Regions from separate parts of the Edwardsiella sp. EA181011 genome, predicted to be linked through region 2. Evidence: predicted binding sites of a transcription regulator. Region 2 holds the regulator's gene; the other holds the start of a gene.
What was found. The regulator PhoB, encoded in region 2, activates phosphate uptake and scavenging genes when phosphate is short. The targets are predictions, from matches to a motif close to CTGTCATAAAACTGNCNNAT.
Positions count from the first base shown of each region.

Region 1 (6,125 bases), 1.4 Mb from region 2:
TTGCAGAGCGGCGATGCGTCTGCGCTCCAGGCGCTGTTTAGCCGCTACATCAGCGATCCCTACTGGCCGGTATTGACCCACCTGCTGTTTGCCGCCCTGACCGGCTATGTGGTGCTGGGCGGCGTACAGCGCGGCGTCGAGAAGGCGGTGAAGGTCATGATGCCACTGCTGCTGCTGATCATGGTGGCGCTGATCGCGATCGGCGTGACGCTGCCGGGCGCCGGTGCCGGCCTGCGGATGTTCCTGCAGCCCGACTTTAGCCATCTGAGCGGGAAAAGCGTGCTGGATGCGCTGGGCCTGGCCTTTTTCTCCCTGTCGGTGGGGCTGGGGATCCACACCACCTATGGCGCCTATCTGCCGGACAGCCGCGGCGTGGCCCGCTCCAGTCTGTGGGTGGTGGCGCTCTCTTGCCTGGTGTGCGTGTTGGCCGGGCTGATGATTTTTCCCGCGCTGAGCGCGGCCGGGCTGGACCCCAGCGCCGGGCCGGGGTTGACCTTTATGACGATGCCGGTGTTCTTTTCCCATCTGCCGTTTGGCAGCCTGTGGGCACTGGCGTTCTTTGTGCTGCTGCTGCTGGCGGCGCTCTCCTCGTCGATCTCCCTGCTGGAGCATATCGTGGCATTTGCCTGTGGACGCTGGGGGTGGTCGCGGCGTAACGCCACCCTGCTGGTCAGCGCTGGCATCATGACGGCGGGGATCCCGGTGACCCTCTCGTTTGGGCCGCTGGCGCGCTACACTCTGGGTGGGCGTACTCTGTTCGATTGGCTGGACTTTCTGACTTCTAACCTGATGATGCCGCTGTTCGCCATCGCGATCTGTCTGCTGTTTGGCTGGTCGTCGCGCCTGGAGGCGCTGCTGCCGGAGACGTTGCCGGCGCACTGGCGTCACGCCCTGCGCTTTACCTGGCGCTACGCCGCGCCGCTGTGCATTGGGGTTATTCTGCTGCATGGCGTGGTGTAAGGCGCGGACGCATGCGGCCCAGCGCCTATCGGCCAAAAAAAGCCCGCATTCGCGGGCTTTTTTATCGCTTAGCGGGCCGTTAGACCACGAAGGTGAGCGCCAGCCAGTACAGCAGGCTGGAGATGATGATCGCCATGGGCAGCGTCAGCACCCAGGCCAGCAGGATGTTCTTCACCGTTTTGCCCTGTACGCCGCCGCCGTCGACCAGCATGGTGCCGGTGACCGCAGAGGAGAGTACATGGGTGGTGGAGACAGGCATCCCGGTGTAGCTGGCCACGCCGATGGAGACCGCGGCGGTCATTTGCGCGGAGACCCCCTGCGCGTAGGTCATCCCTTTCTTCCCGATCTTTTCGCCGATGGTGGTGGCGACGCGACGCCAGCCGACCATGGTGCCCAGCGACAGGGCGAGGGCAACGGCGACGATGATCCACATCGGAGCATATTCCACCGTTGCCAGCAGATCTTTGCGCAGATCGGTCAGGAAGCGCTTATTGGTTTCGTTGGTTTCCGGCAGCTTGGCTACCTTACCGGCCGTGTCGGCGACGCACATCAGCAGGCGGCGCATATGGCTGCGCTGATCGACGCTCAGCTGATCGTAGCTTTGCAGATCGGTCAGCATACCCTGCGCGCTGGCGATGGCGACCTGGGCCCGGGCGGGGTCGCAGTGGAAGATCTTGCTGCCGTTGGCCTCTTCGCTGGCCGGGACTTCCGGCTCCGCGCTGATGACGTGGCTCAGCTCAGCTTGATGCTGACGATAGTACTGGTCCAGGTGGGTAATGGCATCGCGCGTGCGGGCAATATCGTACCCCGTCGCGTCCATGTTCATCACGAAACCGGCCGGGGCGACGCCGATTAGCACCAGCATCAGCAGACCGATCCCTTTCTGTCCATCGTTCGCACCATGGGAAAAGCTGACGCCGATAGCCGATACGATCAGGGCGATACGGGTCCAGAACGGCGGCTTGCGTTTGCCATCGATCTTTTCACGCTCGGCCGGCGTCATATGAATACGGCGACGTTTTTTGGTTCCGCTCCAGTAGCGGCGCAGCATCCAGACGATCAGACCGGCCAGCAGCAGGCCGACGATCGGCGAGATGATCAGCGAGAGGAAGATCTCAATCATCTTCGGGATGTTCAGCGCATCCACCACGGAGGTATGGGTCATGAGCGCGTTGGTCAGCGCGATGCCGATGATGGCCCCGATCAGGGTGTGGGAGCTGGAGGCCGGCAGGCCGAAATACCAGGTTCCCAGGTTCCAGATGATCGCCGCCAGCAGCAGGGAGAACATCATGGCCAGTCCATGGGCGGAGCCCACGTTCAGCAGCAGGTCGGTCGGCAGCAGGTGAACGATGGCATAGGCCACGCTCAGGCCGCCCAGCATGACGCCGAGGAAGTTAAAAATACCGGACATTACCACGGCGATCTGCGAGCGCAGGGCACGGGTGTAAATCACGGTTGCGACCGCGTTGGCCGTATCGTGGAAGCCGTTGATGGCTTCGTAGAACAGCACAAAGAGCAGCGCGAGGACTAACATTAGGCCAGTATGGAAATCTAGCCCTGCAAAGAGATGTAGCATATGCGTTACGCCAGTTTGTGGACATGAACGCGGCGCATTATCGGCGAGAAGACTGGGTGGGGAAAAGTAAAATATGACGTTTTTTTGATTTGTCGGCGGCAAAAGCGGGCGGGAAGTTAAGACTACTCTTAGTATTTCATAAAGTTATAAGAATTATGCTGCTAAAAATATTTTATAAGCTGATGGGGTTTTCTATGGCATTTCCTTGTTTATCAGCACCATCCCGGCGTATTTTTACCCGAGCAATCGCGGCACGCTGCGTGATATGGCAGCGCGCCGCGGGGGTTAGAACCACTGACCGAAGCGGTGAATATAGAAACGCTTCATCAGCTGCGTCAGGATGCAGTAGCTCAGCAGGATGGCGACCAGCCACGGGAAGTAGGTCAGCGGCAGCGGCTGCAGGCCGATAAAGTGTCCCAGCGGCGAGAAGGGAATATAGATCCCGAGCGCGATGATGATTCCGGTAGTCAGCATTACTGGCAGGGCGGCGCAGCTCTGAATGAACGGGATCTTCTGGGTGCGCAGCATATGCACGACCAGCGTCTGCGACAGCAGTCCCTCGATGAACCAGCCGGACTGGAACAGCGACTCATGAGTAACGCTGTTGGCAGAGAACACATACCACATCAGGGCGTAGGTGGCGATATCAAATAGGGATGAGGTCGGCCCGATCCACAGCATGAAACGGCCGATGTTTTTGGCGTCCCACTTCCGCGGTTTACGCAGAAACTCCCTGTCCATCCGGTCCCACGGCAGGCTCATCTGCGACAGATCGTACAGCAGGTTCTGCAGCAGCAGTTGAATGGCCAGCATCGGTAGGAACGGGATGAAGGCGCTGGCGACCAGCACGGAGAACACGTTGCCGAAGTTAGAGCTGGCGGTCATGTTCAGGTATTTGATGATATTGCCGAAGGTCTCACGGCCGGTGATCACCCCCTGCTCCAGCACCATCAGATCCTTCTCCAGCAGGATGATATCCGCCGACTCTTTGGCGATATCCGTTCCGGTATCGACGGAGATGCCGACGTCGGCGTCGCGCAGCGCCGGGGCGTCATTGATGCCATCGCCGAGAAATCCGACGGTGTGGCCATTATTCTGCAGCGCTTTGAGTACCCTGGATTTTTGCAGCGGGCTCAGCTTGGCGAAGACGGTACGCTGCTCCGCCTCCTGCGCCAGCTGTTGGTCGTCCATGCTTTCGATATCGCTGCCCAGCAGGATCTCGCCCGGCGTCAGCCCCACCTCTTGGCAGATCTTGCCGGTGACGGTCGGATTATCGCCGGTCAGCACTTTGACCACGACGCCGTTTTCGCGCAACGCGTCCAGGGCGGTGGCGGCGGACTCTTTCGGCGGATCCAGAAACGTCAGCAGGCCACACAGGGTCAGGTCGCGCTCGTCGGCAATGCTCAGAGGAAACGCGCAGCCATCGCGGCCGAGCTCGCGGGTGCCGAGCATCAGCACGCGGAATCCCTGACGGTTATACCCCTCCGCCAGCGACTGCAGCGCGGCGCGGCGCGCCTTATCCAGCGGCTGCACCTGGCCCTGCTCTTCAATGTGGCTGGCGATGGCCAGCATCTCTTCGACGGCGCCCTTACAGATCAGCGTATGGTTCTGCTGCTCATCACTGACCACGATAGAGAGACGGCGCCGGCTGAAGTCAAACGGTAGCTCGTCGATTTTGCTGTAGCCGGCCATCGCCTCAATGGCCGGTTTATCCTGGCCGCAGCGGATCACCGCTTTGTCCATCAGGTTCTTCATACCGCTTTGGTGATAGCTGTTCAGCCAGGCCAGCTGCAGAACGCGAGGATTTTCGACGCCTTGGGTATCCAGATAGTGCTCAAGAATAATACGATCCTGAGTCAGGGTACCGGTCTTATCGGTGCACAGCACGTCCATGGCGCCAAAGTTCTGGATGGCGTTGAGGCGCTTCACAACCACCTTACGCCGCGACATGGTGATGGCGCCTTTGGCCAGGTTGGAGCTGACGATCATCGGCAGCATCTCCGGCGTGAGTCCGACGGCGACGGCCAGGGCGAACAGCGCGGCATCGGTCCAGTCACCCTTGGTAAAGCCGTTGATCAGCAGCACGATCGGCACCATGACCAGCATAAAGCGGATCAGCAGCCAGCTGACGCTGTTAACGCCGCGGTCGAACGCGGTCTGCGAGCGTATGCCGACGATGGATTTGGCCAGCGAGCCGAAGTAGGTGCGGTTGCCGGTGGCGACCACGACCGCCCGGGCCGTACCGCTGGAGACGTTGGTGCCCATCAGGCAGACGTTGGCCAGCTCCAGCAGGCTGCCTTCGGCGCCGCAGGGTGCGCTGGACTTTTCACGCACGCTGGCAGTCACATCATATTTTTCGATCGGTAGGGATTCTCCGGTCAGCACGGCCTGGCTGATAAACAGGTCGCGCGACTCAATCAGCTTTACGTCAGCCGGTACCATATCGCCGGCGGAGAGCAGAATGATGTCGCCCGGCACCAGCTGCTGCATCGGTATCTCGTGGCATTCGCTCTGGGCAAACGGGTGGGCGCGCCGCAGCACGGTCGCCGTGGTGCGAACCATGGACTTCAGCGCCTCGGCGGCCTTATTGGTGCGAAACTCCTGCCAGAAGCGCAGCAGCCCGCTGAGGGAGACCATCACCAGAATGATGATCACCCCGGTCAGATCGGTCGGCTCGCCATGACGCAGCGGGAGCCAGTAATCGGTGAAGAAGCTGATCAGCGCCAGCGCGATCAGCACGTAGATAAAGGGGTTGTTGAACGCCATGAAGAACTGAATCAGCGCCGGCGGCGCCTTTTCATGGGCGACCTGGTTGGGGCCGTGCAGCTGCAGGCGCTCGTGGGCGTCGTCCTCCTCCAGCCCCAGCGTATTGGCGGAGAGGTTGGCCAGGGTGGCGTCCAGGCTGACGCGGGCTTCATCGGCGATAGCGTGGCGCTTTGTCTGTTTTTCCCGGCGGCCGTTAAGAACCGCGGTGTTTTGATCGATCATCTGAGTCATAATGCGCTACTCATGTGCTGTTTTTAAGCACACCCCTGCCGCCCGGCAAAAGGTGTCTGTACGTGTGAGGCGTAGGGAAACGCTGGGCGTGACCTATCTTGTGTCGTTATGCGCAGCGCTTCAGGGGTGCGACGGCATAATGCACGCCGCGGCGAAGCTTATTCGCCCGGAGGAAACAGTGCCTGGGTATAAAACAGCATGATAACTGTCCGCATTTACGCGAGCGCGGTGCGCAGCGCGCGTGTCATTACTAAGGGTATGCAGCAGTTCGATATGAAGTGTTGCTGCCCGCCTGGGTTCGGCAAGCAGCACATCGTGAAGATGGTCAGCTTGCCAAGGATAAGTGCGTGTTGTCCTGATGACTCTGACTGTCCAAAGAGGGTATCTCCACCAACTAAAAAGTGGGCTAACTATAGTTCTGCCCGCGAGAGCTGTAAACCGTACAGAGTTAAACCAATGGTTAACAAAGTTATCCTTTCCATCCCTTCGCGGGAGCAAAAACAGATAAAATTATTAAGTATCAATAGGTAGTGATGTATTGCATGGCTCGCACTTTCTTACAAAAGCGCTTTACATCATCACATGATAATGA
Region 1 covers NZ_CP011364.1:830,898-837,022, forward strand. The annotation lists gene QY76_RS03735 (sodium-dependent transporter) at 1-960, shown strand, start outside; gene pitA (inorganic phosphate transporter PitA) at 1,040-2,536, opposite strand; gene mgtA (magnesium-translocating P-type ATPase) at 2,822-5,533, opposite strand.
Region 1: the regulator PhoB is predicted to act here: its motif matches at 2,542-2,561, upstream of pitA (inorganic phosphate transporter PitA).

Region 2 (6,125 bases):
ACTCAATCGCCCGCTGCCGCGCCTGCGCCACGTCTGGTTCGACCGCTTCCGTAACGGCTTCGACGCTATCCGCGACCACGACGTACTGCTGTACTACCCCTACCACACCTTCGAGCACGTGCTGGAGCTGCTGCGCCAGGCCTCCTTCGACCCCAGCGTGCTGGCGATTAAGATCAATATCTACCGGGTGGCCAAGAACTCCCGCATCATCGAATCGATGATCCATGCGGCCCACAACGGCAAGAAGGTCACGGTGGTGGTGGAGCTGCAGGCGCGCTTCGATGAAGAGGCCAACATTCACTGGGCCAAGCGGCTGACGGAGGCCGGCGTACACGTGATCTTCTCGGCGCCGGGGCTGAAGATCCACGCCAAGCTGTTCCTGATCTCGCGCCGCGAAGGCGACGACATCGTGCGCTATGCCCATATTGGCACCGGCAACTTCAACGAAAAAACCGCCCGGCTGTACACCGACTATTCGCTGTTGACCGCCGATGCCCGCATCACCAACGAAGTCCGCCGGGTATTCAACTTCATCGAAAACCCCTATCGCCCGGTTAACTTTGAGCACCTGATGGTCTCCCCGCAGAACTCACGCCGCATGCTGTATCAACTGATCGATCAGGAGATAACCCATGCCCAGGCCGGGCTGAGCGCCGGGATCACCCTCAAGATCAACAATCTGGTGGATAAAGGGCTGGTCGATCGTCTGTACGCGGCCTCCAGCGCCGGGGTGAAAATCCGCCTGCTGGTGCGCGGCATGTGTGCGCTGGTGCCAGGGATCCCGGGAGTCAGCGATAATATCAGCGCCATCAGCATCGTCGATCGCTTCCTGGAGCATGCCCGGGTCTATGTCTTTGACAACCACGGCGATCCGCAGGTCTTTCTCTCATCGGCCGACTGGATGACCCGCAACATCGACTACCGCATTGAGGTGGCGGTGAGCCTGCTCGATCCCCAGCTGCGCCAGCGGGTGCTGGATCTGCTGGAGCTGCAGTTCAGCGATACCGTCAAGGCCCGCTACCTCGATCGGGAGCTGAGCAACCGCTATGTACCGCGCGGCAACCGCCGCAAAGTGCGCTCACAGCTGGCCATCTATGATTACATTCGGGCGCTGGAACACGCCGGCGCCCAACAAGCGCAGGAACTCCCCGCGCCGCCGACCCATGACTGAACCGGACTGCCTATGCCGCTGATTCCCACTTCGCCCCGTCCGCAGGAGATCGCCGCCGTCGATCTCGGCTCCAACAGTTTTCATATGGTGATCGCGCGCGTCGTCAACGGCGCGCTCCAGGTGCTGGGGCGGCTAAAGCAGCGCGTCCACCTGGCCGACGGCCTGGATCAACACCAGCGCCTGAGCGAGGAGTCCATGGCGCGCGGCCTGGCCTGCCTGGCCCTGTTCGCCGAGCGCCTGCAGGGCTTTCCGGCGGAAAACGTCTGCATCGTCGGCACCCACACCCTACGTCAGACCGACAACGCTCAGGAGTTTCTCAAGCGCGCCGCCAAGGTGATCCCCTACCCCATCGAGATCATCTCCGGCCATGAAGAGGCGCGCCTGATCTTTATGGGCGTCGCCCATACCCAGCCGGAGAAGGGCCGCAAGCTGGTGATCGACATCGGCGGCGGCTCCACGGAGATGGTGATCGGCGAGGACTTTGACCCAATTCTGGTCGAGAGCCGGCGCATGGGCTGCGTCAGCTTTGCCCAGCAGTTCTTTGCCGGCGGGGTCATCAGCGCCGCCGGCTTTCAGCGCGCCCGCCTGGCCGCGGCACAAAAGCTGGAGAACATGGCCTGGCAGTACCGCATTCAGGGCTGGAACGCCGCGCTGGGCGCCTCCGGCTCCATTAAGGCGGCCTATGAGGTTCTGATCGCCATGGGCGAGAAAGATGGGCTGCTCACCCCGGCGCGCCTGGCGATGCTGTGCGACGAGGTGCTGCGCTACGACCACGTCGATCGCCTGCGTCTGCCGGGGCTGTCCGAGGATCGCCGCCAGGTCTTCGTTCCGGGGCTGGCCATTCTGTGCGGGGTGTTCGACGCGCTGGCGATAAAGCAGCTGCGCCTGTCAGACGGCGCGCTGCGCGAAGGGGTGCTGTATGAGATGGAGGGGCGTTTCCGTCACCAGGATATCCGCAGCCGCACCGCGCGCAGCCTGGCCGAACACTACAATATTGACCGTGAGCAGGCCCAGCGCGTGCAGACCAGCGCACAGCAACTCTACGCACAGTGGATGGTGCAAAACCCGCGCCTGGTGCATCCGCAGCTAGAGGCCCTGCTCAACTGGGCGGCCGCGCTGCATGAGGTGGGGCTGAGCATCAACCACAGCGGCATGCAGCGCCACTCGGCCTATATCCTGCAGAACACCAATCTGCCCGGCTTCACCCAGGAGCAGCAACTGATGCTGGCGACGCTGGTGCGCAGCCAGCGCAAGGCGCTGCGGCTGGAGGAGCTGCCGCGCTTCACCCTGTTTAAGAAAAAGCAGTATCTGCCGCTGATCCAGATCCTGCGTCTGGCCACCCTGCTCAACAATCAGCGCCAGTCCACCGCGCCGCCCGATACGCTGCAGTTGGAGACCTATGGCTTTCAATGGGTGCTGCGCTTCCCGCCCCACTATCTGCGGCAAAATAGCCTGGTGCAGTTGGACGTGGAGAAGGAGCAGGAGTACTGGCGCAGCGTCGACGGCTGGAGCCTGGTGATCGAAGCGCAGCTGGAGGACTAGCGTGCGCCGGTGCGCACGCGAGCCCGGCGGCATCAGCCCGGCGGCGCGCCGTTGAACACCAGATGGGACGGCAGGGTAAACGCGAAGCGGGTTCCCTGCCCGAGCGTGCTATCGATCGCCAGCTGTGCCTCATGATGCTGCAGCGCATGCTTGACGATGGCCAGTCCCAGCCCGCTGCCGCCGGTGCGACTGGAGCGGGAGCGATCGACCCGGTAAAAGCGTTCGGTCAGATGGCTGAGGTGCTCCCGAGCGATGCCCGGCCCATTGTCCTGTACGGTAAAATGGGCCCCCTGCGCGGTACGCTGCCAGCATACCCTGATCTGCGTCCCCGCCGGCGTATGGTTGATCGCGTTATACACCAGGTTGGAGACGGCGCTGCGCAGCTGCTCCTCGTTGCCGCGCACCCGCAGGCCGTCATCAATGCTAAAGTGCAGCCTGTGCTGACCGTCGCTCAGCGCGTTGGCCTCCCGCTCCAGCATATGCAGCATCGCCGGGACATCGACCACCGCGCTGAGATCGATGTCCGGCGCCGCCTCAATCCGCGACAGCACCAGCAGCTGCCGGACCAGTCCATCCATACGCTGCGCCTGCGCCTGCATGGTCAACAGCGCCTTCTCGCGCTGCGGCGCCGGCATGGCATCGTCGCCAAACATCTCCAGATAGCCCTGTAGCACCGTCAGCGGCGTGCGCAGCTCATGGCTGACGTTGGCAAAAAAGTTGCGCCGCGCGCCCTCCAGCTGACGCTTTTGAGTCACATCGCGCGCGATCATCAGCATCTGCCCCTCGCTGTAGGGCATCAGGCGAAACTCCATATAGCGCCCGCTGTTAAGGTGCAGCGTCAGCGGCCGGGCGTAGTCGGCGGTGCCCAGATAGCGGCTGAATTCGGGATAGCGCAGCAGATTACGGATATTCTGCCCATTGTCCTCCGGCCAGCGGAACCCCAGCAGATGCTGCGCCAGATGGTTACACCAAAAGATGTTGCCCTCATCGGTCAGCATCACAATGGCGTCGGGCAGCGACTCCGCCCCGCTGCGGAACCGTTTGATAAGCAAGGCCAGCTCACGCCGCCGCCGCCGATTGCGCTGCTGCATCTGGTACAGCCCGTAAAACAGCGGCTCCCAGCTGCCGCGCCCGCTGGGCGGCGTCATGCTGCGATCCACCCACAGCCAGTGGGAGAGCCGCAGCTGATTCCAGCCGTGCCACATCAATAGCAGGCACAGCGCCAACAGTAAAAACCAGGGTAAATAGCCGAACAGCGCGCCGAGCAGCAGCGCCGGCACGCAGCACAGCAGCAGCTCAGACAGCAGCGTCTTCCAGGAGAGTTTATCTAACACAGTCAGAACTCCGTCGCCGATCAGAAACGGGCGGAGAAACGGTAGCCGGTACCGCGCACGGTCTGCACCATGCGATCGTGACCGCTGCCCTCCAGTGCCTTGCGCAGACGACGGATGTGGACATCGACGGTACGATCCTCCACATACACGTTAGTGCCCCAGACATGATTGAGCAACTGTTCGCGGCTGTAAACTCGCTCAGGGTGAGTCATAAAGAAGTGCAGCAGCTTAAATTCGGTCGGCCCCATCTCCAGCGCGATGTCATTGGCCATCACCCGGTGCGAGACGGGATCGAGGCTCAGCCCCTGTAGGTTGATGGTCTCCTCCAGCGCCATCGGCGAAATGCGCCGCATCACCGCCTTGATCCGCGCCACCAGCTCTTTGGGCGAAAACGGCTTGGTAATATAGTCATCGGCGCCCACCTCCAGGCCGCGCACCCGATCCTCCTCTTCGCCGCGCGCCGTCAGCATCATCACCGGAATATCCCGGGTCGCCGGCTCCCGCTTCAGCTGCTTGATAAGCTGGATACCCGAGCCGCCGGGCAGCATCCAGTCCAGCAGAATCAGATCGGGGTAAGGCTCGCACAGCTGGCTTAACGCACCGTCATAGCTCTCCGCCTCCAGCGGCTGATAGCCGTTCTGCTCCAGAACGAAACTCACCATATCCCTGATGGGCGTTTCATCTTCTACGACTAAAATGCGTATGGTCATACTGACTTCCCGGTTAATTGTCATCCGCTGCAATTATGCGTCATTTTTATGACAGATTTATGAAAAAAAAGAGATCCCCCCAGCCGCGGCGGCCAACGGGTTGGCGCCCTTTTGCCGCGCCGGGTATACTGGCCACCATATCCTCCGCCCGCCGCCGCGGGCGCGCCCCCGTTGCCAAGCAAGGGACACCATGCGTCTGATCCATACCTCCGACTGGCACCTTGGCCAGCACTTCTACGGTAAAAGCCGCGCCGATGAACACCGTGTGTTTCTCGACTGGCTGCTGCTGCAGGCCGAGCAGCAGCAGGCCGACGCCATCATCGTGGCCGGCGATCTGTTCGATACCGGAACGCCGCCCAGCTATGCCCGCGAGCTGTACAACCGCTTTGTGGTGGCGCTGCAGGGGCGCGGCTGTCAGTTGATCGTCCTGGCGGGTAACCACGACTCGGTGGCGACCCTCAACGAGTCCCGCGAGCTGCTGGCCTGCCTGCATACCCAGGTGATCGCAGGCGCCCACGCCGACGATGCGCCGCTGCTGCTGCGACGACGCGACGGCAGCCCCGGCGCCATCCTGTGCGCCGTTCCCTTTCTGCGACCGCGCGACCTGCTGCAAAGCCGCGCCGGCCAGTCCGCCGCGGAGAAGCAGCAGGCGCTGCAGCAGGCCATCAGCGATCACTACCACACCCTGTATCAGCGTGCGCTGGCGCTGCAGGCCTCGCTGGCGCAGCCGCTACCGATCGTCGCCACCGGCCACCTGACCACCGTCGGCGTCAGCGGCTCCGAATCGGTGCGCGATATCTATATCGGCACGCTGGATGCCCTGCCGGCCAGCGCCTTTCCCCCGGCAGACTATATCGCCCTGGGACACATTCACCGCCCGCAGCGGGTCGGTCACGCGGAGCATATTCGCTACAGCGGCTCCCCGATCCCCCTGAGCTTTGACGAGTTGGGCAGCAGCAAAAGCGTCTGCCTGGTGACCTTAGCCTATGGCAGCGCGCCGCAGATAACCCAGTTGCCCGTCCCCCAGAGCCAGCCGATGCGCCTGCTCAAGGGCTCGCTGGCGGAGATTGGCGCGGCCATGGAGGCCCTGCGCCCCCTGGCGACGGACAAGCCGGTCTGGCTGGACATCGAGATCGACAGCGACGGCTGGCTCAGCGAAAGCGAACGCACGCTGCAGCAGCAGGCGGAGACGCTGCCGGTGGAGATCCTGCTGCTGCGGCGCAGCCGTGAGCAGCGCCAGCGCGCCCTGACCATGCAGGCCGGCGAGACCCTGAGCGAGCTGACCCCCGACGACGTATTTAGCCGACGCCTGGCGCTGGAGCAGGAGAGCGATCCCCAGCAACAGGCGCGGGCGCAGCGGCTGTTCCA
Region 2 covers NZ_CP011364.1:3,341,909-3,348,033, forward strand. The annotation lists gene ppk1 (polyphosphate kinase 1) at 1-1,171, shown strand, start outside; gene ppx (exopolyphosphatase) at 1,184-2,713, shown strand; gene phoR (phosphate regulon sensor histidine kinase PhoR) at 2,746-4,047, opposite strand; gene phoB (phosphate regulon transcriptional regulator PhoB) at 4,068-4,757, opposite strand; gene sbcD (exonuclease subunit SbcD) at 4,948-6,125, shown strand, end outside.